Regions from separate parts of the Streptomyces sp. NPDC096193 genome, predicted to be linked through region 2. Evidence: riboswitches for the same ligand, from Rfam matches in the RefSeq annotation. Region 2 holds a riboswitch; each other region holds the start of a gene.

Region 1 (7,878 bases), on a different contig from region 2:
CGACGAGGACGGGACGGCCTACCCAAGGGTGATCGAGGAGACCAGCGAGGTCCGCCGCAACTGGGACGCCCTTCATGTGCTGCTCACCGGCGCCGAGAGCTTCGACGAGGATGGTGAACTGCTCACCACCGCACCGGCGCCCGCCCGTGACGTGGTGATGGGCGGACTCGTCCTCGCCGAGCGGGGCGGCAACCAAGGACGGCTCTACAACCCCTTGTTGCTCATGCCGGACCGGGTGAGTGCCGTCCACTCCTTCCTTCAGGGCCTCGACGTCCCGACACTGATCGCATGTCGTGGCGACCTCCTGGAGAAGGCCACCTTCTATTCGTTCAGTACGGACATCCGGCAGCCGGACGGCACCCTTCGGACGGAGAGCGTCATCGAGGACGGTTCCCTGGCCGCCGGCGTGGACATCGTGCGTGGCTTCTACGCGCGAGCCGCGGCCGCGGGAAACGCCGTCATCAAGGAAGTCTCCTGACCCCCGGGCGGGGGTGTGTCCGTCGGCGGACCTGCCCGGCGGGCGCCCGAGGGGTGTCGCGCAGCCGGTGTCAGGCGTCCGGTGTGCTCGCCGCAACCGCCGGCTCGTCCGCCGCGGCCTTCTTGCCGACCGCCGTGTAGTACACGGAGTTCTGCTGCTTGGAGCGCTCACTCTGGTTCTTGGCGACGGACGCCTCGAGGGCGTTGCGCACCAACTGCACGGTCAGCGGGCGGTCGGGGTGCGCACGTGTCAGCTCCTCGGTGACTTCGGCCGCGGACCAGGGCTCCTGGCGCCGCCCCAGGATGCCGACGGCGAGCTCCCGCAGGGGCGTGGCGGTGGTCTTGGGCGCGGTGCCGGACTTGGCCGCCGTGGTGGTCCTGGGTGCGGTGGAGCTCTTCGCGGTGGTGGTTGCCGCCGGCTTCTTGGCGGCCTTGCTCTGGTCCTTGGCGGTGGTTGCGGCGACCGTGGTTGCGGATCCGCTCGCGCGTCGCGCCTTCGGGACGGTAGCGCCCTTGGCGCCCGTGGCGGTCTTCGCCGGCTTGGCGTCCTTGGCCGCCTTAGTGCTCTTCGCCGGTGTGCCACCGAGAGCGGCCTGCATGCTCACCAGCAGTTCGTGGTCCTTCTGCAACGTCTCCAGCTGTGCCTGCAACGCGGCCACCTCGGACCTGATGCGCTCCTGCTCGGAGGAGTTGTTCTCCAGGTCGGCGGCAACCTGCTGGGCGTAGTGGGACTGGAGGTGGTTGGGGTTGTGCTCCGGCATGACAGCTCACTTTCCTCGCATACCAGTTGTGGTGCCGGATGCTACCTACAAACAACGCTCCACTGAACGTCCGGGGAGGTATCGACGGTGCTCACACTCACAACGAGTCATGCTGTTCGAAGACTTCGGGCAGTTTCGACCGCCTCGGTCACACTGCCGCTCTCACTGCAACGGGGTCAGGGTTTCGGCGGCGCCGCACTTCGCGCAGGCTCTGGTGCCCGGGCGCCGGAGCACCATCAGGGTCTGGTCGAGGTCGAGTACATCGCCGTCGTCCGCGTCCTCGCAGTCATGGACGTGCACCACGTTCCAGCCGGGGCGGCCGCGTTCCCGCGGCAACCGCTCGATGCGCCAGGCCCGCCGCGACTCACCCGCCTCCACCGCGGGGGTTGCCGCGGGGATGAGCACCCCGTCCGGCTCGGGTGCGGGTGCCGCGGCAGCGGGCGGTACCGCAGCGGCAGTTGCGGACGCGGACGCCGGTGCCGCCTGCTGGGTGGGGATGTCCTCGTACGGGACACCCTCCATGGGCCGGACGTATTCGGCGGGCACCCACAGCGCCAACTCGGCCGGCTCCACCCACTCCTCGGCCGTCGTCCGCCACATGGGCACACCGACCTGGTACATCCATCCGCGCGAGGTCTGGAGCCGGGAGTGCACCAGGCCACGGACCTCCTGTCCGTCCGGGAGAACCACCACGATCGGCGGCAGCGGGTCTGCGTTCATCCCCCCACCGTACGTCGTGACCCCTGAGCGGCGCGGGTCACCGGTTCGAGGGACAACTGCCCCCGTATGCCCATGGACGCCGGCGCGGAGGGAACACGGGTAGAGACGGACCGGCGTCCACCCCGAGGAGACCGCACGATGAGTACCGAACTGACGGTCACTCTGATCGTCGCAGCGGCTGTGGTTCTGGCGATGCTGGTGGTGACCGTGGTGCTGGCGGTCAGGGTGGTGAAGGCGCGCGCCGTGCTGCGCGAGGCCGGGGTGCCGCTGAAGAACAAGGCACTCTTCTGGGGCTCGCTCGTCTACGCCGTCAGCCCGGTCGATCTGCTTCCAGACCCCATCTTTCTCGACGACATAGGAGTGCTCCTGCTGGCGCTGCGGGCTCTGCACTCCGCGGCGGCCGCGGCGCGTGGGCCTCTGCAGGGCTCCGTCCGACGCCGGCGGTCGCTCGAGAAGCCCCTGGAGAAACTCTGAGGTTCGCGAAAGCGCCGAGGCGCCGGTCCCCCGTCAGGTGGGACCGGCGCCTCGGCGCTGCTGGGCCGCGCCGTGTCAGGCCTCGGCTCAGTGGGCGGCGGCTCAGTAGGGACCGTTCACGTTGTCGATCGAGCCGTAGCGGTCGGCGGCGTAGTTGCACGCGGCGGTGATGTTGGCGACGGGGTCGTAGCTGTCCATCGCCGTGCCGGGCACGTGGTAGGCCAGGAACGTCGGCTGGATGACCTGGAGCAGACCCTTGGAGGGGGTTCCGGCCGCAGCGTTGGAGTCCCAGTTGTTGATCGCCAGCGGGTTGCCCGAGGACTCACGCATGATGTTGCGGTGGATGCCCTCGTACGAGCCGGGGATGCCGTGCTGGGCCATGACGTCCAGCGACTCCTTGATCCAGCCGTCGAGGTCGTTCGTGTAGCTCTTGGCCGGTGCGGCCTGCTCGGCCGGCGCGGCCTTCGCAACGGTCTCGACGGCCGGCGTGGACGCCCGCTCGGAGCGGTCCGCCCGCTCGGTGGAGGTCCTGGCCGGGGTGGGGGCGTCCGCCGTGGCCTTCTTGCCGACGGAGAGCTTCAGGCCGGGGTGGATGAGTGCCGGGTCCGCGCCGACGGCTCTGCGGTTGTCCTGGTAGAGCTTCTTCCAGCCGCCGCTCACGGCGAGCTGGTCCGCGATCGAGGACAGGGAGTCACCGGCGACGACCGAGTAGGTCGAGGGGGCCTTCTTCGCGGGAGCCGGCGCGGCGGGGGCCACGGCCTGGTGGCCCAGGGACGGGTGCGTCGTCGCCGGGGCGGCGCCGGCGGTGGTCGCCCCGATCACCGGGAGGACCAGAGCGGCCCCACCCGTGCCCGCGGCGACAATGCCCCGGGTCAATGAACTGGTCTTGGGACGGCGGTGCTTACCCTTTGCAGCCATGACGCATTCCTCTCCGTCGCCTGCGAGGTGAGCTGTCGGGTGCGGACTGGAGATGCCCGGCCGCATTGAATGCGACTTGACCCCGAGCCGTTCCGGGTTACGGATCGGCGGCTTACCTGGTTCCCCCGCTCCTGCCATGGGTCAGTGGTCGTGGTTTACGGGTGGCGGCAGGATTCGGCGTTCCACCCGGATTGACCGTGACGTTAAGCGAGGCGAGCCGGACGGAACAAGCCCCGAATTCCCGACGTAAACCCCCCGGGATGATCCAATGGGGGTAAATACCGCCGGGCCGCATCGGGCGAGAGGTTCAACTTTCTTTACACAGAACAGATCTGGGCCGACGGGCATTGATCGCGATTTCCCTGCGGAGTGACCCATTTCACTGCAACCAATTGCGAAGTCGAGCAGTCCGCGGGGCCGCACGAAAGAAAGTAAATCCCCTCCGGTTCCCCTAATTCGGACATTGCGCCGCATGGCGAATAATTACCTATGCCATGACTTTTCGGACATAGCCCTGCCCTTTATGCCCGTTTTTCGCGGCCCTCCGCCGTCCGAGCCCCGCATCCGACGCCGCGCGCTGTCCACCGGCAATCACGGAGCAGCCCTCAGCGGAGGTAGTTGTAGACCGTCGCCCGGGAGACGCCCAGGAGGTCCGTGAGCGCCTGCACCGAGTGCTTCACCTGAAGAAAGCCGCGCTCTTTGAGCGAACGCACCAATGCACGCCGGGATGCGGCATCGAGGCTGCGCGGGGTATGACCCCGCGCGGCAGAGAACTCCTCGACAACCGCGCGCAGTTCGCCGCTGCTGCGGGCCCGGAGAGTTTCCTCCAGCGATACGTCGGGCTCCTCGGTTCGCACCAGTCCGGCGAGGCTCCGGGCCGCCGTGGCGAAGAGGGAGACATCCAGATTGAGGCAGATCGCCGCCACATAGTCGCCCCTGCTGTTCTTGAGACCGATGGAAGTGCTCTTGGCGGGACGGCCGTCGGGAAAGCGATTGGGGTAATTCTGAAGAACGCTCGGGTAGTCGGGATCCGCGATCCGGGCGAGGCCGAGTTCGGTCGCCGGGTCACCCACGGTGCGGCCGGACAGGTTGTTCTCGATCGCCCGGACGGCATGGTCCGGATCGCGGAGGTCGTGCAGGACGACCTCGCAGAGCCCCGGGAACATCCGCCCCAGTGCGACGACGATCTTCTCCCCTTCGCGCAGGAGAAGTTCGTCCTCCGCGCGCTCGTGCCCCCGGGCCGCGGCGCTCACGCGACAGTGCCTTCCGTGAACACGTTCCCCATCGCGGTCGCCGCCTTGAGCCCGGAACCGGTCAGCACCACCACCATCGTCTCTCCTTCGCGGATGACGCCCCGCTCCCGGAAGACATCGATGGCCGCTACGGCGGTCGCACTCGTGGGTTCGACGTACAGCCCGGTGCCGGCGAGTCGGCGGACGGCTCCGACGATGGCGGCCTCGGGAATCGCCGCCATGTCTCCACCGGACCGGCGGACGGCGGCCACCACTTCGGGCAGCCGGACGGGCGTACGGATGGCGGTACCCTCGGCGATCGTCGGGCCGAACGAGGGTGCCGGGGCGCCGTGAAACGCGGCATGGATGGGGGCGCACGCGGCGGGCTGCGCCACCAACAGCCGTGGTCGCCTGCTGATCTGACCCGTCGTCAGCAGTTCGGAGAACCCGAGATCGAGGCCGAGGACGAGGCTGCCCGCTCCTGCCACGGTGACCACCGTGTCCGGGGCGGCGAAGCCGAGGTCCTCCCACAGCTCGTAGGCAAGAGTCTTGGTGCCCTGGAGAAAGAAGGGGTTCCAGTTGTGCCCGGCGTAGCACGTGCGGTCGGAGCGGCGCAGGGCCTCGGCGGCGGTCGCGTCCCGCCCGCCGGGGACGGGCTCGATGGTGGCGCCGAATGCCCGGGTCTGGAGCACCTTCGCCGGTGAGGTTCCCTCCGGCACGAGGATCGAGGCTCCGATACCGGCCGCGGCACAGTAGGCGGCGACCGACGAGCCGCCGTTGCCCGAGCTGTCCTCGATCACCTCGCACACCCCGGCTGCCGCCAGCGCCGAGATCATGACGCTGCTGCCACGGTCCTTGAAGCTTCCGGTGGGGTTGAACCACTCCGCCTTGAAGCCGACGCGCGCGCCGTCCCACTCCTTGTCGAGCAGCGGGGTGCTCCCCTCGCCCAGGGTGACCGGCCGGCCGACGGCCGAGGGCAGCGCAGCGCGGTAGCGCCAGAGGGAACGCGTGCCGCTGTCGATGTCCGCCGGGGTGAGGCCCGGCAGCGGCGAGACGCTCAGCGGCGCGCCGTCGTCACCGCGCCAGCGGCGGGCGTCGAGCTCGTACGTCCTGCCGGAACGCTCGTCGACGAGGTGCGGAACAGGTACCGGCACCTCTTCGCCGCCGGACAGATCCTCGCCGCCATGCAGGTCCTCGGGTCCGCGCCGGTCTTCCACCAGTTTCCTCCCGCCCATCCTGCCCACCATGATGCTGGACACTTTATCCAGCGATGGACGAACAGTAAAACACCAAGGTGACCGGCAGGGCGGTTGTTACCCGTGCGTTCTGCACAGGTCGAAGGTGACAGCCGTGACTGTCGGAGCCTCTCCACGGCGTGACAGCGTCAGTGCCGTCATCGACCGAGGGAGTTCGCGTGAACAAGGGGTACGCCGTCTTCTGCGACGCAGACCGGCACTTCTATGACGCGCCGCACCGGCTGTCGCTCACCGACAACGCCGGACGCACCTCCCTGTACGAGCCCGCACGCCGCCCCGTCCCCGCCGGCTGGCAGCGCAACCAGTCCGGCGATTGGCTCGCACTCCGCCCGGTCGACACCGAACTGCCCTCCCAGGGCTGGAAGGTCCATGTCTCAGCCTGTCTCGACAACGCCGAATCGGTCCTCGCCCGGGTGTGGACCTACTGCGTCGCACGGGACATCGCCTTCAAGTTCATGCCGAGCCGGTATCTGCTGCACAACCGCAACGCCAAGTACGCGGACCGGGCCGGCAGCGGCAAGTTCATCACTGTCTATCCGGCCGACGACGAGCAGTGCGGCGCCATCGCGGAGGAGCTCGCCGCTCTCCTGGCCGGCGAGGCCGGTCCGTACATCCTCAGTGACATCCGCTGGGGTGACGGACCTGTCCACCTGCGCTACGGCAGCTTCACCAGACGGCACTGCTACGACGAGCACGGCGAGCTGCGTCCCGCCGTGGCGAACGCCGACGGCGAACTCGTGCCGGACCTTCGGGGACCGGTGTTCCAGATACCCGCGTGGGTCACACCGCCCGACTTCCTGAAGCCTCACCTCGACGCGCGCTCCGCGGTCACGGTCGACGCCATGCCGTACACCGTCGAGAAGGCGCTGCACTTCTCCAACGGCGGTGGCGTGTACGCCGCCCGTGACAACCGCACCGGCGAGAAGGTGGTCCTGAAGGAAGCGCGGCCGCATGCCGGACTGGCCGCCGACGGCGCCGACGCCGTGGCGCGCCTGCATCGTGAACGGACCGCGCTGGAAGCGCTGTCGGGGCTGGCCTGCACCCCTGAGGTCCGCGACGCCTTCGTGCTCGGCGACCATCACTTCCTGGTCCTGGAGTACATCGAGGGCAAGCCGCTCAATTCGTTCTTCGCCCGCCGTCACCCGCTGATCGACGCCGACCCGGGGCCGGATCGCCTCGCGGAGTACACGGCGTGGGCGCTGCGCATGCACGGGCTGGTGGAGCGGGCCATGGAGGCGGTGCACTCCCGCGGCGTCGTCTTCAACGATCTGCACCTGTTCAACATCATGGTCTCCGAGGACGAGTCGTCCGTCGTCCTCCTCGACTTCGAGGCCGCGCACCAAAAGGGTGAGGGCGGCCGGCAGACGGTGGCACATCCGGCCTTCGTCGCTCCGGCCGGCCGTCGCGGGTTCGACGTGGACCGCTACGCCCTGGCGTGTCTGCGGCTCGCGCTGTTCATCCCGCTGACCAGTCTGTTCGCCGTCGACCGCGCGAAGGCCAGGCACCTGGCCGACATCATCGCCCGTCAGTTCCCGGTGGACCGCGGCCTACTGGACGAGGCCGTGCGGGAGATCCTGCGCGATCCGGGCAGCGCGCCGGACGAGAGCGCCGTCGGCTCACCCGGATCCGGAAGCTATCTGCCCGTGTCCCCCGCCGACTGGCCACACAGCCGCGACTCCCTGGTCCGCTCCGTCCTGGCCTCCGCGTCACCGGAGCGGGAGGACCGTGTCTTCCCCGGTGACATCGCCCAGTTCGCTACCGCGGGCGGCGGTCTGACCTTCGGCTACGGAGCGGCCGGCGTGTTGTACGCGCTGGACGCGAGCGGAGCCGACCGCTGCCCCGCGGCAGAGGAATGGTTACTGCTGCGGAGCAAGGAGCCGCCCTCGGGCACACCCGTCGGCTTCTACGACGGTCTCGCCGGCATCGCCTGGACCCTGCAACGTCTCGGCCACACCGAGCGCGCGCTGTCGCTCGCCGAACTCGCCCTTCGCCAGCCCTGGGAAGAACTCGCGCCGGACCTCCACAGCGGCCTGGCCGGAC
Region 2 (7,878 bases):
GCCGTTGTCCCGGCATGAACAAGACACAGCGCATCCTCACCGCCGTTGCCATCGCCGCCGGCGCCACCGCCATGGCCGCATCCGGTGCCCACGCCTCGGGACACACCGCCGAGCGGGCGGGCGCCGGAGCACCGTCCCTGAACCAGCTCGACCAGATCAGCCAGCTGGGGCAGCTCACGGGAGTCGTCGCGCCCGTGACCGGGGTGCTCGGCGCCGTCCAGTAACACCGGCGCTCCGGCGGCACGAGGCGGCTCAGTGGTCCTCGTCGGCCGGCAGCCCTTCTCGGTGCCAGATGCCCGGCCAGGGCGCCGGCCGGGTGGTCCCGAAAAGATCTCCCAGGATTCTTCCGCGAGGTGTCGAGAACCCTTCACCGGCTCCGACGTCCCCTGTGAGAGTTGCCCACGAGGGTGACCGCGCATCCGAGGGAGCGAGTCATGAAGTATCTGGTGATGGTCCAGGGCACGCAGGCCGATTACGAGGCCATGTCCGGGAAGCCTTCCGCGGGGAGCCCCGCGTGGAGCGAGAAGGACATGCAGGCGATGTTTGCCTTCATGGGAGCGATCAACGACGACCTCGCCGAATCCGGTGAACTCGTGGACGCGCAAGGGCTCACCGAGCCCGCGCGGACCCGGACGGTGGCCGCCGGCCAGGACGGCCGTCCGGTCGTCACGGACGGGCCCTACGGCGAGACCAAGGAGGTCCTCGCCGGGTACTGGGTCCTGGACTGCGAGAGCCTGGAGCGGGTCACCGAGATCGCGGCACGCGTCGCGCAGTGCCCGGCTCCCGAGGGAACGACCGAGTACCCCGTCGTCATCCGGCCCATCCAGGACGCCGCCGGAGGCGAATGTTGAGCCGTACGACCGCTGTCGAGGGCCTGCTGCGCCGGCACGCGCCGCAGGTCCTCGGTGCGTTGGTACGCCGTTACGGGAACTTCGACCTGGCCGAGGACGCGGTGCAGGAAGCCCTCCTCGCGGCCGCCGAGCAGTGGCCGGACGCGGGCGTCCCGGACAACCCCCGAGGCTGGCTGATCAGGGTCGCCTCGCGACGGCTGACGGACCAGCTGCGCAGTGAGGAGGCCCGGCGCCGCCGCGAGGAGTCGGTCGTGACCCTCATGCCGCGCGACGCTTTCACCACCCCCGCCCCCGGGGAGAGCCGGGCGCCCGCCGAGGACGACACCCTCACCCTCCTCTTTCTCTGCTGTCATCCCGAGCTCACGCCCGCCGCCCAGATCGCCCTGACGCTGCGAGCCGTGGGCGGTCTGACCACCGCCGAGATCGCCCGCGCCCATCTGGTGCCGGAGGCGACGATGGCGCAGCGGGTCAGCCGGGCCAAGCAGAAGGTCCGGGGCCTGCCGTTCCGGCAGCCGGGCCCCGAGGACCGCGACCGGCGGCTCGCCGCCGTGCTTCAGGTCCTGTATCTGATCTTCAACGAGGGTTATACGGCGACGTCCGGCAGGGCGCTGCACCGCGCCGATCTGGCCCGTGAGGCGATCCGGCTCACCCGGGCCATACGCCGTCTGCTGCCGCGGGAGGGTGCCGTCACCGGTCTGCTGGCGCTGATGCTGCTCACCGACGCCCGCAGCGCCGCGCGGACCGGGCCGGACGGGGAGCTGATCCCGCTCGACGAGCAGGACCGCGGGCTCTGGGACCGGCCGGCGATCGACGAGGGAACGGCCCTGGTGGAAGAAGCCCTGGGACAGGGCCCGGCGGGGGTCTACCAGCTCCAGGCCGCGATCGCGGCGCTGCACGACGAGGCCGCGAGCGCCGAGGACACGGACTGGCCGCAGATCCTCGCGCTCTACGACCTCGTCGTACGGCTGGCTCCGGAGCCGATGGCCGAGCTCGGGCGGGCCGTCGCCGTCGCGATGGTGCACGGACCCGAGGCCGGGCTCGCGGAGCTCGACGGGCTGGAGGACCGGTTGGCCGGCCACCACCGGCTGGAGGCCGTGCGGGCGCATCTGCTGGAGAAGGCGGGGGACGTCGAAGGGGCACGTTCCGCCTACCAGCTGGCAGCCCGGCGCACGCTGAGCATCCCCGAGGCGCGCTATCTCCGGGCCCGGGCGTCCCGGCTGCTGCCCTGAGCCGCGCCCGGCTCCCGGACCGCCGCTCGCCCAGCGCTCCCGAAACGCCGCTTGACCTTGACGCAGCGTAAAGATTTAGCGTCTGAGTCATGGAGTGGTCGATCCAGGAGATTGCCCGGCGCGCCGGGACGACGAGCCGCACGCTGCGGCACTACGGCGAGCTCGGTCTGCTCGAACCCACCCGGGTGGGCAGCAACGGCTATCGCTACTACGGCCCGGACGCGCTCGTGCGGTTGCAGCGGATTCTGCTGCTCCGCGAGCTCGGTCTCGGCCTGCCCGCGATTGCCGAGGTGCTCGAAGGGCAACGCGACACGGGTGCCGCGCTGCGGGCTCATCTGCGCCTCCTGGAGCAGGAACGCGAACGCATCGGGCGGCAGATCGCCTCGGTGCGGACCACTCTCCACAAGACCGAGAGAGGGGAAGAACTCATGGCCGAGGAAGTGTTCGACGGCTTCGACCACACACAGTACGAAGAAGAGGTGACCGAGCGCTGGGGCCGGGACGCGTACGAGAACAGCGACCGCTGGTGGCGCTCCCTGAGCGACGAGGAGAAGCGCGCCTTCCAGGACGAGCAGGTCTCCATCGCCCAGGCCTTCGCGCAAGCGCTCCGGGACGGCCGGTCCGCCGACAGCGACGAGGTGCAGGCGGTCACCGCGCGGCAGTACGGATGGCTGTCGACGACCACGACGCCCTCGAAGTCGTACTTCATCGGTCTGGGCGAGATGTACGTCGCCGATCCGCGCTTCACCGCCGCGTACGACCGGTACGGCGAGGGGACGGCCGTCCTGGTCCGGGACGCGATGAAGGTGTACGGGGAGCGGCACCTGACCGTCGAGTGATCACGTGGCACCCGCGGGCCGGTCTCCCCGCCGCCGGCCTCCCGCCGCCGATCAGCGGGTGGACAGAGCGTGGTCAGCGGTTGGGCAGCGCCCTCGCCAGCTCCTCGTCGGTCGCGGGGCGGGCGGCGGCGAGTGTGCTGCGCAGCCGTTCCACGTCCAGGCCGGGGGCCGTACGCGCCCGCAGCAGCAGGGTCCCGCGGCGCTGGACGACGTAGTGGGACACCGTGCCGTCCACGTGCCACTGCTTGACGACGGTGAAGCCGTCTCCGGCGTCCAGGCAGACGATCTGGCCGGGGAGTTCTTCGGGGCAGCCCGCGTCGGGCCGTGCGGTGACCTCGTAGTCGACGCCGGGGACGGAGCCGGGCCGTCCGCCCGCGCTGTAGTGGAGACGGAAGTCCGCGTCGAGACGGCCGCTGCCCGGTTCCGTCTCGAAGCCGCCGGGGGGATCGATGACCAGCAGCTGGGCACGGGGGAGGGAGCTGTTCGCCAGGGCGCCCGCCAGCTTGTCGTCCTGCACGCCGGGGTGGAAAACGTACGCGGCCATGCCGACGGCGGGCGCCACCAGCGCCGCCGCCGCCCGGGCGAGAGGGCCGATCCTTCGGCGCACGAGCGGGCGGACGATCGACGGACGCAGGTTCCTGGGCACGGACTGTTTCCCCCTCATGCGCGAGATGGTGACCCACCGGAAACGTGAGCGACAGAGCGGGGGCACCCTCAATTGGAGTTGATCTTGCTCCGGATGGCGTAGAGTGGTGTTCACCGACGCGGGGTGGAGCAGCTCGGTAGCTCGCTGGGCTCATAACCCAGAGGTCGCAGGTTCAAATCCTGTCCCCGCTACTGACACAGCGGCCCGGCACTCGTCTCGAGTGTCGGGCCGCTGTTGTTTCCCGTCTGTGGGCACGGCGTTTCGCCCGGTTGGCCGACGGAGAGTCGCTCGGCGGCGCGGCTCCGGACAGCCTGGGTAGAGCGCGGTACCGTCCGCAGCCGTGGACGGACCGGGGAGGAGAGCACCGTTGGCGCAGTTCCAACAGAGTCGCGTGTACGGCGCCCGCCGCTTCATCCGCGCCCTGCCCACGCTGATGATCATCGGTGGGCTCGTCTTCGACCTGGCGACCCCGGCGCAGTTCACGGCCGTACCGATGTTCGCTGCCGCCCCGCTGATCGCCGCTCCGTTCTTCTCCTTGCGCACCACGCTGGTGACCGGCATCACGGCGACCCTCGCGGTGCTCGGGCTGCACTTCTACAACCGGACCGCCGGCGAGGTCACGGCGTACACCGAGATCTTCACGCTCTTCACCGTCTCCGGACTCGCGCTGCTCATCAACGCCGTCGTCAGACGCAGCGGTGAGCGGCTCGCCTCGGCCCGGGTCATCGCCGAGACCGCGCAGCGTGCGGTGCTGCCCACGCCCGCCGAACGGATCGGCGGGCTGCACGTCGCGGCACGGTACGAGGCCGCGCTCGCCGACGCGTTCATCGGCGGCGACCTGTTCGCCGTGCAGGAGACGCCCTTCGGGGTACGGCTGGTGGTCGGCGATGTACGGGGCAAGGGGCTGGAGGCCGTCGAGGCGGTGGCCGTGGTCATCGGTGCGTTCCGGGAGGCGGCCGAACAGGAGAGTTCCCTGGAGGGCGTCGCCCAGCGCCTCGAGCGGGCGCTGGCACGCGAGGGCACGCGCCGGGACAGCCTGGACGCGGTCGAGGGCTTCACCACCGCCGTACTGGGGGAGATCCCGCGCGGCGCCGGAATCGTCCGGCTGGTCAATCGCGGCCACCCGGAGCCCATCATGCTGTACGCCAACGGTGACCTGGAGTTCCTGAAGCCGTCGATTGCCGCGCTGCCGCTCGGCATGGGCGATCTGGAGACTTGGCCGGACCAGGCGGTGGAGTACTCGCTGCCGACGGGGGCGACCCTGCTGCTCTACACGGACGGTGTCAGCGAGGCGCGCAACGCGGCCGGCGAGTTCTACGATCCCGGCGCTCGGCTCTCCGGGCGGCTCTTCCCCGGGCCCGACGAACTGCTCGACGCGCTCGTCGACGACGTGCGCCGGTACACCGGCGGCGGATCGAGGGACGACATGGCGCTGCTGGCGGTCGCCCGGCCGGCGGAGAGGCAGCAGGAGCGCCGCAGGACGGTGCCGGTCGTGCCGCCGGTGTGAGGGGCACCGGCTCCGGGGGTACGTAGCGGGTGTCTCTCGCCGTGCGAGGCGGTGCGACGCAGTGCGAGGCAGTGCGAGGTGTGCGGGCGGGCTGCGGAACGTGACGGTGGGCTTGGCCGGATGAGGAACGGTTCGGTGGTCTTGCCGGATGAGTTGGGTGGGTCGGGGAACGCGTCTGGGGTGCTTGCCCTGATGAGTGGTGCAGGCGATCGCGGGCACTTTGAACGAGCCAGGGGTCTCGCCGGCGCGACCCGCTCCCGGCGGCCGTGCACGCTTCGTAGTGGGAAGATCCCCCTCCGCATACCATTTGACGACCCGTCAGTAATGTGACGAAGTCCGAAGGTCGATCAAGTCGCCCGACTCCGGCTGCTTGTGTCCCGATTGGTCCCGCGGGAAGTCGTTAACGATCACCCGGAACAGCTTGGAATACAGTCCTCGCGTCTATTAACGTTCGATAACGCAGCGCGGTCGTCCCAGCCGTCGTCAGGACGGCGCCGTGCGCGTGCGCCGAATTCCGCAAGGGAACCGGGGAACCAATCCTTGGGGTGAATCGGGCACCTTCCACCGCGACTTGTGCGGCGGATGGCGCTCGTAGGAGACCTTCCTGCTCCGAACCCGTCAGCTAACCCGGTAGGCGAGAAGGAAGGAAAGGAGCACGCCTCAGTGGCGTCCAACAGGCCTGCCCCAGAAGCACCCTTCGCCAATGACTTCTTCGGTGCGGAGGGCGCGGAGCGGTCCCTCGAAGAGTGGAACCCCACCGAGGACTCCGTCCGTCCGGTGCGCGGTCGGCACCGTGTCGCCAAGCAGCGCGGCGGACTTGCCCGGAGTTCCACCGTGCTCGGCGTCGGCGTGATCGCCGCGGTCGGCGCGGGCGGCATCGCGACCGCGCAGGACAAACCCGCGGTCTCCATATCCCTTCCCGACTCCCTCTCGGACAATCTGCCCGACGCCAAGTCTCTTCCCGGCGTCGGTTCTTTCATGTCCGAAGACTCCTCGGACGTCGTGGACGAGGCGGCCACGTACTCGGCGATGGGCATCGCCTACGCCGACACCGCTTCCGACACCGGCCAGGGCGGCACCGGCGAGGCGCTGCGCGCCCGGATCCTTCAGCAGGCCGAGCAGCAGCAGGCCAAGGCGGTCGCCTCGGCCGAGGCGGCGGCAGCGAAGGCCGCGGCGGACAAGGCCGAGGCCGCGGCGAAGAAGAAGGCGGAAGAGGCGGCGGCGAAGGCCGCGGCCGCGAAGAAGAAGGCCGAGGACGAGGCGAAGGCCAAGGCGGAGGCCGAGCGCCTCGCTCAGCTGGCCAAGAGCTACTCGCTCCCGACCTCCTCGTACACGATCACCTCCACGTACGGCGAGTCCGGCTCCCTGTGGTCCTCGGGCCAGCACACCGGCCTGGACTTCGCCGCCCCGACGGGTACGCCCGCCAAGGCCGTGCACAGCGGCACCGTGAAGTCGGCGGGCTGGTCCGGCTCGTACGGCTACCGCATCGTTCTCGAACTCGAGGACGGCACCGAGGTCTGGTACGCGCACCTGTCGTCGATGACCGCGAGCGCCGGCCAGAAGGTGGCGACCGGCGAGACGATCGGCCGCGTGGGTGCCACGGGCAATGTGACGGGCGCGCACCTGCACCTCGAGGTCCACACCCCCGGCGGCTCGGGCATCGATCCGATGGCCTGGCTGCGGGACAAGGGCCTGACTCCCTGATCCTGCGGGACCCTTCCCGCGAATCCCGGTCCCCGGCAGTCCCGGCGCTCACCCCCCGACGCCAGGACTGCCGGTTTCGTCGCCGGGCAGTCTTGCCGCCGGGCCCTTCCCGCAGGGCCGCAGTGCGGTGTGGTGTCGGGTCCGGTCCGTACGGGTGTCCGGTCAGGTCCGGTCCGTACGAATGCGCGGTCAGGTCCGGTACGGGTTGTACGCGCCGTAGTCGCGGTGCGGCGGGGGCACGTGCACCCGCCCGGTGGCCCGTGCCGCGTAGGTCAGCGCCGGTGCCGCCACCTCCCTGCGCTGCCACAGATGGTGCAGCAGCTCCTGCTCGCGCTCCACGAAGTCCGGGTCCGCAGCGCCCCGGTGGGCCCGGTGGCGCAGGAACGCCAGCGAGGTCGCGAAGTGCTGGTACTCCGACACCGCGTGCGCCGCGGTCGGCCCGTGCATACGCCGGGCCACATCCCGGGCGAGGGTGCGCGCCCGCATCGACGCCAGGGCGGGCGGCTGGTCCGCCGACAGCCAGCCGGCCGCCGCGTACGCCGGCAACTCGGTGGCTATCGTTCGCAGTTCCCGCTGGCGGCTCCATATCGTGAGCCAGGTCAGCAGCCCGAAGACGGGCACCATGAAGGCCCCGTACACGAGGTAGAAGCCCCACGGGCCGAAGAGGGACGTCGAGCCGTTCCACAGCGCGTGCATGCCCATCGCCAACGCCAGACCGAGCAGCGGCAGGACGATGCGCCGGACGCGCATGCGCCGTGAGGCCAGTGCCGCGATGCCGAAGCCGATACCGGTCAGCACGGTGAAGAGCGGGTGTGCGAACGGGGACATGACGATCCGTACGAAGAACGTCGCCGCCGTCACCGAGGCGATCCCGGAGAAGCCCATCTGCTGGTCCTCACCGAAGGCGTTGCCCAGATAGAGGATGTTCTCGGTGAACGCGAAGCCGGTCGCGGTGAACCCGGCGACCACCACGCCGTCGACGATCCCGCGGAACTCCTGTCTGCGGAAGCGGAAGATCAGCAGGATCGCCGCGGCCTTCGCGCTCTCCTCGACGACCGGCGCGATGACCGTCGCGCCGAGCGTGTCCGCGCCCGTGGGGTCC
Region 3 (7,878 bases), on a different contig from region 2:
CGGCCTGGCGTCGCCACTGGGCGTAGCCGACCGCTTCGGACAGGGCACGGACGGCCCGCTCGGCCGCGGGATAGGCGGGGATGCGGCTGCCCGCGGGACGGGCGCCGGACGCGTCCTGCGCGGCTCCGTCGGTCTCGCTCACGTCGGCGGGGCCGCGCGTGTCCGGGGCTCCCCCGGGCGGCGCCGCGGCCGGAGACGGCTGTCCGGGAGCGGTGCGTGTGCTGGTCGCCGCCGACAGTGCGTCCGCGAGACCGCCGAGTTCGACGTGCACCACCATGACCGGCTTCGCCGGGGCGGTGGCGGCCGCGTCACGGAGCGCCGCCGCCAGGACCTCGCCATGGCCCGCCTGGGGATCGCCGTCCTCCCCCACCCACGGAATGGCCGTCACCACCACCGAGTCGCAGCCCTCGTCCGCCAGGGCCCGCGCCAGTGCCGCGCGGAAGTCCGACGGCGTCGCCGCCGTCGTCAGGTCCAGCGGGGGCAGCGGGCGCAGACCGGCCGCGAGGCAGGCGTCGTAGGTGAGCAGACCGAGGGACTCGGAATTGCCGAGGATGGCGACCCGTGGGCCCGCGGGCAGGGGCTGGTCGGCGAGGAGGATGCCGGCGTCGACGAGTTCCGTGACGGTGTCGACCCGGATCACACCCGCCTGGCGGAGCAGCGCACCGACCGTCGCGTCCGGGACACGGGTCACCGGCACCGCATGACCGGGCGGCTCGCTGCCGCTGTGCCGGGCGCCCTTGACGACGACGACCGGCTTGACCGCCGCCGTGCGCCGGGCGAGGCGGGAGAACTTGCGCGGATTGCCGATCGTCTCCAGGTAGAGCAGGACGACATCGGTGTCCTGGTCCTCGTACCAGTACTGGAGGAAGTCGTTGCCGGACACGTCCGCGCGGTTGCCGGACGAGATGAAGGAGGAGAGCCCGGCGCCCCTGCGGTGCAGCCCCGCGAGGAGCGCGATGCCGATCGCCCCGGACTGGGTGAACAGACCGATGCGGCCGGCGGCCGGGGTCTCGGGCGCCAGCGAGGCGTTCAACCGGACGGCCTGCGAGGTGTTGATGACGCCGAAGGCGTTCGGACCGATGATCCGCATGCCGTACGACCTGGCCCGGCGCACCAGTTCCCGCTGGAGGAGCCGTCCCTGCGCACCCGACTCCGCGTACCCGGCGGACAGCACGACGAGGCCCTGAACGCCGTGCTCTCCGCAGTCGGCGACGACATCCGGCACCCGTTCGGCGGGTACGGCGACGATCGCCAGGTCGACCTGCTCCGCCGTCTCGGCGACGATCGCGCCGACCGAACGGAACGCCGGCACTCCGTCCAGCTCCGTCTGCGACTCGGGGAAAGCCCGGTTCACCGCGTACGTACGGCCGGTGTAGCCCGCCCCCAGCAGATTGCGCAGCACCGTACGGCCCACACCGCCGGGCGCCCGGCCGGTGCCGATGACCGCGACCGAGCGCGGCGCGAGCAGCCGCTGCACCGAGCGCGCCTCCGCACGCTGCTCGCGGCCGCGCTGCACCGCGAGGGACTCCGCCGTCGGTTCGAGGTCGAGGGTGAGATGGACGGAGCCGTCCTCGAAGCTGCGCTTCTGGGTGTAGCCGGCGTCCCGGAAAACCTTGATCATCTTGCTGTTCGCGGGCAGCACCTCGGCCGCGAAGCGGCGGATACCCCTCTCCCGGGCCACCGCCGCGATGTGTTCGAGCAGGGCGGAGGCCACTCCTCGGCCCTGGTGCGCGTCCTGGACCAGGAACGCGACCTCGGCCTCGTCCGCGGGCGCGCTCGCCGGGCGTCCCGTGGGATCGATCCGGTCGAAGCGCACGGTCGCGATGAACTCGCCGCCGACCGTGACCGCGAGACCCACCCGGTCCACGTAGTCGTGATGGGTGAACCGGTGGACGTCCTTGGCGGACAGCCGGGGGTAGGGGGCGAAGAAGCGGTAGTACTTCGACTCGTCCGAGACCTGTTCGTAGAAACTGACCAGGCGATCGGCGTCCTCGGTGGTGATCGGCCTGATGCGCGCGGTGCCCCCGTCGCGCAGCACCACGTCTGCTTCCCAGTGAGCGGGGTAGGCGTGGTCCGGCTGGGTCTGCATGGCAGAAAGCGTACGGCGCGATCACCGGTCGCGGAGGGTGTTGGGGCGCGGCAGTCTGAGGATGGCCCGCAGGCGTCCGCGGTCGGACCCGGGGCCGGTGCCGACCCGCGACCGTACATGAGAGACTGGTCTAGACAACCGCTAAGACTTGAAGGGCAACACCATGGCTGAGCGCCGCGTCAACGTCGGCTGGGCCGAGGGCCTTCACGCCCGCCCCGCTTCCATCTTCGTCCGTGCCGCCACGGCTTCCGGCGTCCCCGTGACGATCGCCAAGGCCGACGGCAACCCGGTCAACGCCGCCTCGATGCTCGCCGTGCTCGGCCTGGGCGCCCAGGGTGGCGAGGAGATCGTGCTGGCCTCCGACGCGGACGGCGCCGACGCCGCCCTTGACCGGCTCGCCAAGCTGGTGGCCGAGGGCCTCGACGAGCTTCCCGAGACCGTCTGACCACCCGACGGTCCGGCGGCCAGGAGCCGCGGCGTCCCGAATACGGGAAGCCGCGGCTTTTTCCTTTCCCGGACCGGCTCGTCCGCCATTTCCCGGGCACCCTTGGATATTCGGACGACTCCGCCGGACTTTCCGGTCCCGTGAAAGGAATCCGGACAGCAGAAAAGAAGCCCCCGCGGAATGCTTCCTCTTTGTATACGGCGCGACTGTTAATTGCGGGCGCTCGCGGTGTTTACGGAATGTTGCGAAGTCCTCACGCGTTCCGTGCTCCGCGGCCGGTGCGCTGCCGCCGCCCGCTCGGCGTGCAGGGCGGTCAGCGCCCGGGCCCGTTCGGCGTCGCCCCGTGCGACGGCGTCCACGATCGCGCCGTGCTCCGCCCACGACTCGACAGGCGCGGCCGGCTGCTCCACGACGTACATCCAGGCGATCTTGTGCCGCAGCTGGGTGAGCAGAGCGATCAGGCCCGGGCTGCCGGAAGCCTGGGCGAGCGTCTCGTGGAACCAGCCGCCGAGCGAACGCAGATCCTCGCCCTGACCACGGCGAGCACGCTCCTGGCCCAGCCTGACCAGGCCGCGCAGCACCTTGAGATGGGCCTCGGTGCGCCGCTGTGCCGCCCGGGCCGCACCCAACGGCTCCAGCAGCATCCGCACCTCCAGCAGGTCGGCCGCCTCCCGCTCGGTCGGCTCCGCCACGCACGCGCCCGCATGACGCCGGGTGGTGACGAAGCCCTCGGACTCCAGCGTCCGCAGGGCCTCGCGCACCGGGACGCGCGAGACGCCGTAACGGCGGGCCAGCTGCTCCTCGGTGAGTCTGCTGCCGCGCCGGAACACACCGGAGACGATGTCGTCGCGGATCGCCGTGCATACCGAGTGCGCGGGAATGCGCATGACCGAACCTCCGCTTTAATCCGCGCGAAACGCAGCCGATTGACGACCGTTCGGTGACTCTATTGCAGCGGTCCACATTTTCCGATGCCCGGCGGGCATTCATGGATATCTTTTGGCCAGTCGCCGGCTTGCCACCACGCGACATGCCCGCGCCTGCGCACACATCGGCCCACGCGGAAGGCCCCGGCGGTGGGCCGGGGCCTTGGGTGCGGCCGGGACGATCCGCCGGCCCGGACGATCTGCGAGCCCGGACGGTCTGCGGGCTCAGATGATCCGCCGGCCCGGACGATCCGCGGGCTTCAGACGGTCACGCGGCTCAGATGGTGACGCCGTGCGAGCGCAGGTACGCGACCGGGTCGATGTCCGAGCCGTACTCGGCGCCACTGCGGGCCTCGAAGTGCAGGTGCGGCCCGGTGGTGTTGCCGGTCGAGCCGGCCAGGCCGATCTGCCGGCCAGGGGTCACGGTCTCGCCGACCGAGACGTTCAGCGACGACAGGTGGCCGTACTGGGTGTACGAGCCGTCATTCATCTTGATCACGATGTTGTTGCCGTAGGCGCCGCCCCAGCCGGCCTCGACGACGGTGCCCGCGCCGACCGCGTGCACCGGGGTGCCGGTGGCGGCGTGGAAGTCGATGCCGGTGTGGGTGCCGGAGGACCAGACGGCTCCGCCGGCCCGGTAGCCGGTGGAGACGTACGAGCCGGAGACCGGTGACACGAAGGCGTTCAGGCGCTTGCGCTCGGCCGCGCGGGCGGCACGCTCCCGGGCCTCGCGGGCCTCCTTGGCGCGGGCCTCGGCCTTGCGCTCGGCCTCGGCGGCGGCCTTGGCGCGGGCGACGGCCTCTTCGGCCTCCTGCTCCTGCGCCGCGGCCTGGTCGGCTATCTCGGTGGCGAGCGAGTCGGCGCCGACGGCCGTGCTCAGGCCGGTGCTCTCGAGAGTGACGGTGCCGGACGCGGCGGATCCGGTCTCGGCGGCCAGCGACGGAGAGGCGAGGGTTCCGATGACGCCGGTGGTGGCAAGGGCCGCGACGCCGGCGATGCTCGCGCCTCTGCGCGTCACACGGTTCGGGGCACGGTGCTTCCCGGTGGGACGGGCGAACGCCATGAAGTGGCTGGTCCTTTCCTTCCTTCTCGCCTACCGGGTTAGCTGACGGGTTCGGAGCAGGAAGGTCTCCTACGGGCGCCTCCGCCGCGGCACAGCTGCGAAGGCATCCGATTCACCCCAGGGACTGCGTGTGGGTCCCCGGCTCCCCAGGCTCGCGCCTGACGGGGACTCGGCGATGGCTGTCCGTGCCGCGGATGCGGCGGTACTGGCGAACAGCCGGACCGACGCTAAGCGTGGCAACTTTCAATCACCAAACAGACAGCCCTGTTTGTAGCGCATGCCACAGGGCAGAGGGGAAGCCCCGCAGCAAATCGGGCAAACAGCGGAACCCCGGCATCGTGTGATGCCGGGGTTCCCTGGCCGCGCCCACCGGACCGCGAAGACCGCTCCACCGGGAGGCGGAAGCCGCTCCGCCGAGAAGCAGAAGCGGGGCGACGGCCTCAATCAGCTGGTGACAACCGTCACTTCACCGATGCCGAGGGCCTTGACCGGTTCCTCGATCGCGGACGCGTCACCCACGAGCACCGTGACGAGACGGTCCTGGGGGAAGGCGCTGACGGCCGCTGCCGTCGCCTCCACCGTGCCCGTCTCGGCCAGCCGCACATACAGCTGCGCCTGGTAGTCGTCGGGCAGGTGCTGCTCGACCTGATCGACGAGGGTGCTCGCGACGGACGCCGCCGTCTCGTACTTCAGCGGGGCGACACCCACCAGGTTCTGCACGGCGACATCGCGCTCGGCGTCGGTGAGACCCCCGTCCGCCAGCGTGCGCAGCACCTTCCACAGATCGTCCAGCGCCGGGCCGGTGTTGGGGGTGTCCACCGAGCCGCTGATGGCGAGCAGAGAGGCGCCCGTGCCGTCGGGTGCCGAGCGCAGGACCTGGCCGAAGGCCCGTACGCCGTAGGTGTAGCCCTTCTCCTCGCGCAGCACGCGGTCGAGACGGGAGGTGAGCGTGCCGCCGAGGCAGTACGCACCGAGCACCTGGGCGGGCCAGACGCGGTCGTGGCGGTCCGGGCCGACGCGGCCGATCAGCAGCTGCGTCTGCACGGCTCCGGGCCGGTCCACGATGATCACGCGACCGGTGTCGTCCGCGGTGATCGCCGGGACGGGCCGGGACTGCGCGGTGTCGCCCGTCCACTCGCCGAGGGTCTCGGCGAGCACGGCGTCGAGGTCGACCCCGGTGAGGTCGCCGACGATCACCGCGGTCGCGGTAGCGGGCCGGACATGGGCGTCGTAGAACGCCCGGACGCCCGCGGCGTCGATCCGGGCCACCGTCTCCTCAGTGCCCTGACGCGGGCGCGACATCCGCAGCGATGCCGGGAAGAGCTGCTTGGACAGCTCCTTGGCGGCGCGGCGGGCCGGGTTGGCCATCTCGTGCGGGATCTCGTCCAGCCGGTTGCGCACCAGCCGCTCGACCTCGCTGTCGTCGAAGGCGGGGGCACGCAGGGCCTCGGCGAGCAGCCCGAGCGCCTTGGGGAGCCGGGAGACCGGGACCTCCAGCGAGACCCGGACGCCGGGGTGGTCTGCGTGGGCGTCGAGGGTGGCCCCACAGCGCTCCAGCTCGGCGGCGAACTCCTCGGCGGAGTGCTTGTCGGTGCCCTCGGACAGGGCGCGCGCCATGATCGTGGCGACGCCGTCGAGGCCCTCCGGCTCGGCGTCGAGGGGGGCGTCGAGAGAGATCTCCACGGCCACGACCTGCTGACCGGGCCGGTGGCACCGCAGGACGGTCAGACCGTTGTCCAGGGTGCCGCGGTCGGGCGCGGGGAAGGCCCACGGCCTGGCGGTACCCGCCTGCGGCTGCGGGTGGAACGTCATCGCGGTCAACGGCTCGGCGGCGTCGCTCACTGGTCCGCCCCTTCTTCCTGGTCGCTCTGGTCGTCCTGGTCGGCGGAGACCGGTTCGTACACCAGCACCGCCCTGTTGTCGGGGCGCAGCCGGGCCTGGGCGACCGCCTGCACCTCCTCGGCGGTGATGTCCAGCACGCGGTTGACGGCCGTCAGCGCGAGCTGCGGGTCGCCGAACAGCACGGCGTAACGGGCCAGTTCGTCGGCGCGGCCGGCGACCGTGCTGAGCCGGTCCAGCCATTCGCGTTCCAGCTGCGCCTGTGCGCGCTCCATCTCCTCCGGCGTCGGGCCCTCGGCGGCGAACCGCGCGAGCTCCTCGTCGACGGCGGACTCGATCTGCGGGACCTCGACCCCACCGGACGTCTTCACATCCAGCCAGCCGAGCGAGGGCGCGCCGGACAGACGCAGCAGGCCGAACCCGGCGGCGACGGCCGTGCGGTCCCGCCGCACCAGACGGTTGTGCAGCCGGGAGGACTCGCCGCCGCCGAGGACGGTGAGCGCCAGGTCGGCGGCGTCGGCCTCGCGGGTCCCGTCGTGCGGCAGCCGGTAGGCGGCCATCAGCGCACGCGCCGGAACCTCCTCCCGGATCTCCTCGCGCAGCTGCTCACCGATGATCTCCGGCAGGGAGCCGTCGCGCGGCGGCTGCTTGCCGTCGTGGGAAGGGATGGAGCCGAAGTACTTCTCGATCCAGGCGAGCGTCTGCTCCGGGTCGATGTCGCCGACGACCGACAGCACCGCGTTGTTCGGCGCGTAGTACGTGCGGAAGAAGGCGCGGGCGTCCTCGAGGGTCGCGGCGTCGAGGTCGGCCATCGAGCCGATGGGGGTGTGGTGGTACGGGTGGCCCTCGGGGTACGCGAGGGCGGTCAGCTTCTCGAACGCCGTGCCGTACGGCACATTGTCGTAGCGCTGACGGCGCTCGTTCTTGACGACGTCGCGCTGGTTCTCCATGGACTCGTCGTCGAGGGCGGCGAGCAGGGAGCCCATACGGTCGGCCTCCAGCCAGAGCGCGAGCTCCAACTGGTGGGTGGGCATCGTCTCGAAATAGTTGGTGCGCTCGAAGCTGGTGGTGCCGTTCAGCGAGCCGCCGGCGCCCTGCACGAGCTCGAAGTGACCGTTCCCCTTCACCTGGCCCGAGCCCTGGAACATCAGGTGCTCGAAGAGGTGAGCAAGCCCTGTACGGCCCTTGACCTCGTGGCGCGAGCCCACGTCGTACCAGAGGCAGACCGCGGCGACCGGGGTCAGGTGGTCCTCGGAGAGCACCACGCGCAGGCCGTTGGCCAGCCGATGCTCAGTCGCTGTCAGGCCGCCGGAGCCGGCCTGCGCTGTGGCCGTGTGACCCATGGGCATGTACGTCCCTTCGATCGCGATATGGAGAGTGCTGCCACTGTATGCAAGCGGGCTGACACCTGGCGAAGTTCCCGGGTCGTGGTCTGCGTTGTCAGTGGGACGGTCCACAATGGTCCGCGTCAGATCCAGATCCGGTACGTGAAGGAGCAGCAGCCGCGATGGCCCGC

What was found. Region 2 has a riboswitch for cyclic di-AMP ahead of ABTX78_RS27490 (M23 family metallopeptidase). Riboswitches for the same ligand answer to the same signal wherever they lie in the genome.
Region 1: it holds a riboswitch for cyclic di-AMP, as region 2 does, so the genes downstream of both, ABTX78_RS33040 (transglycosylase SLT domain-containing protein) here and ABTX78_RS27490 (M23 family metallopeptidase) in region 2, are expected to answer to the same signal.
Region 3: it holds a riboswitch for cyclic di-AMP, as region 2 does, so the genes downstream of both, ABTX78_RS03265 (M23 family metallopeptidase) here and ABTX78_RS27490 (M23 family metallopeptidase) in region 2, are expected to answer to the same signal.

The regions. Positions count from the first base shown of each region.
Region 1 covers NZ_JBEOSJ010000036.1:22,981-30,858, reverse strand. The annotation lists gene ABTX78_RS33060 (DUF1877 family protein) at 1-478, shown strand, start outside; gene ABTX78_RS33055 (hypothetical protein) at 549-1,238, opposite strand; gene ABTX78_RS33050 (DUF6233 domain-containing protein) at 1,401-1,958, opposite strand; gene ABTX78_RS33045 (DUF1232 domain-containing protein) at 2,097-2,432, shown strand; gene ABTX78_RS33040 (transglycosylase SLT domain-containing protein) at 2,535-3,350, opposite strand; cyclic di-AMP (ydaO/yuaA leader) riboswitch at 3,353-3,507, opposite strand; gene ABTX78_RS33035 (helix-turn-helix transcriptional regulator) at 3,956-4,603, opposite strand; gene ABTX78_RS33030 (threonine synthase) at 4,600-5,817, opposite strand; gene lanKC (class III lanthionine synthetase LanKC) at 5,997-7,878, shown strand, end outside.
Region 2 covers NZ_JBEOSJ010000023.1:16,958-24,835, reverse strand. The annotation lists gene ABTX78_RS27525 (hypothetical protein) at 15-224, shown strand; gene ABTX78_RS27520 (YciI family protein) at 435-851, shown strand; gene ABTX78_RS27515 (RNA polymerase sigma factor) at 848-2,080, shown strand; gene ABTX78_RS27510 (MerR family transcriptional regulator) at 2,170-2,919, shown strand; gene ABTX78_RS27505 (hypothetical protein) at 2,993-3,583, opposite strand; tRNA gene ABTX78_RS27500 (tRNA-Met) at 3,683-3,756, shown strand; gene ABTX78_RS27495 (PP2C family protein-serine/threonine phosphatase) at 3,933-5,072, shown strand; cyclic di-AMP (ydaO/yuaA leader) riboswitch at 5,568-5,724, shown strand; gene ABTX78_RS27490 (M23 family metallopeptidase) at 5,736-6,776, shown strand; gene ABTX78_RS27485 (PrsW family intramembrane metalloprotease) at 6,966-7,878, opposite strand, start outside.
Region 3 covers NZ_JBEOSJ010000002.1:119,186-127,063, reverse strand. The annotation lists gene ABTX78_RS03280 (bifunctional acetate--CoA ligase family protein/GNAT family N-acetyltransferase) at 1-2,089, opposite strand, end outside; gene ABTX78_RS03275 (HPr family phosphocarrier protein) at 2,253-2,534, shown strand; gene ABTX78_RS03270 (GntR family transcriptional regulator) at 2,744-3,421, opposite strand; gene ABTX78_RS03265 (M23 family metallopeptidase) at 3,738-4,523, opposite strand; cyclic di-AMP (ydaO/yuaA leader) riboswitch at 4,537-4,708, opposite strand; gene ABTX78_RS03260 (M16 family metallopeptidase) at 4,968-6,335, opposite strand; gene ABTX78_RS03255 (M16 family metallopeptidase) at 6,362-7,705, opposite strand; gene ABTX78_RS03250 (DNA gyrase/topoisomerase IV subunit A) at 7,870-7,878, shown strand, end outside.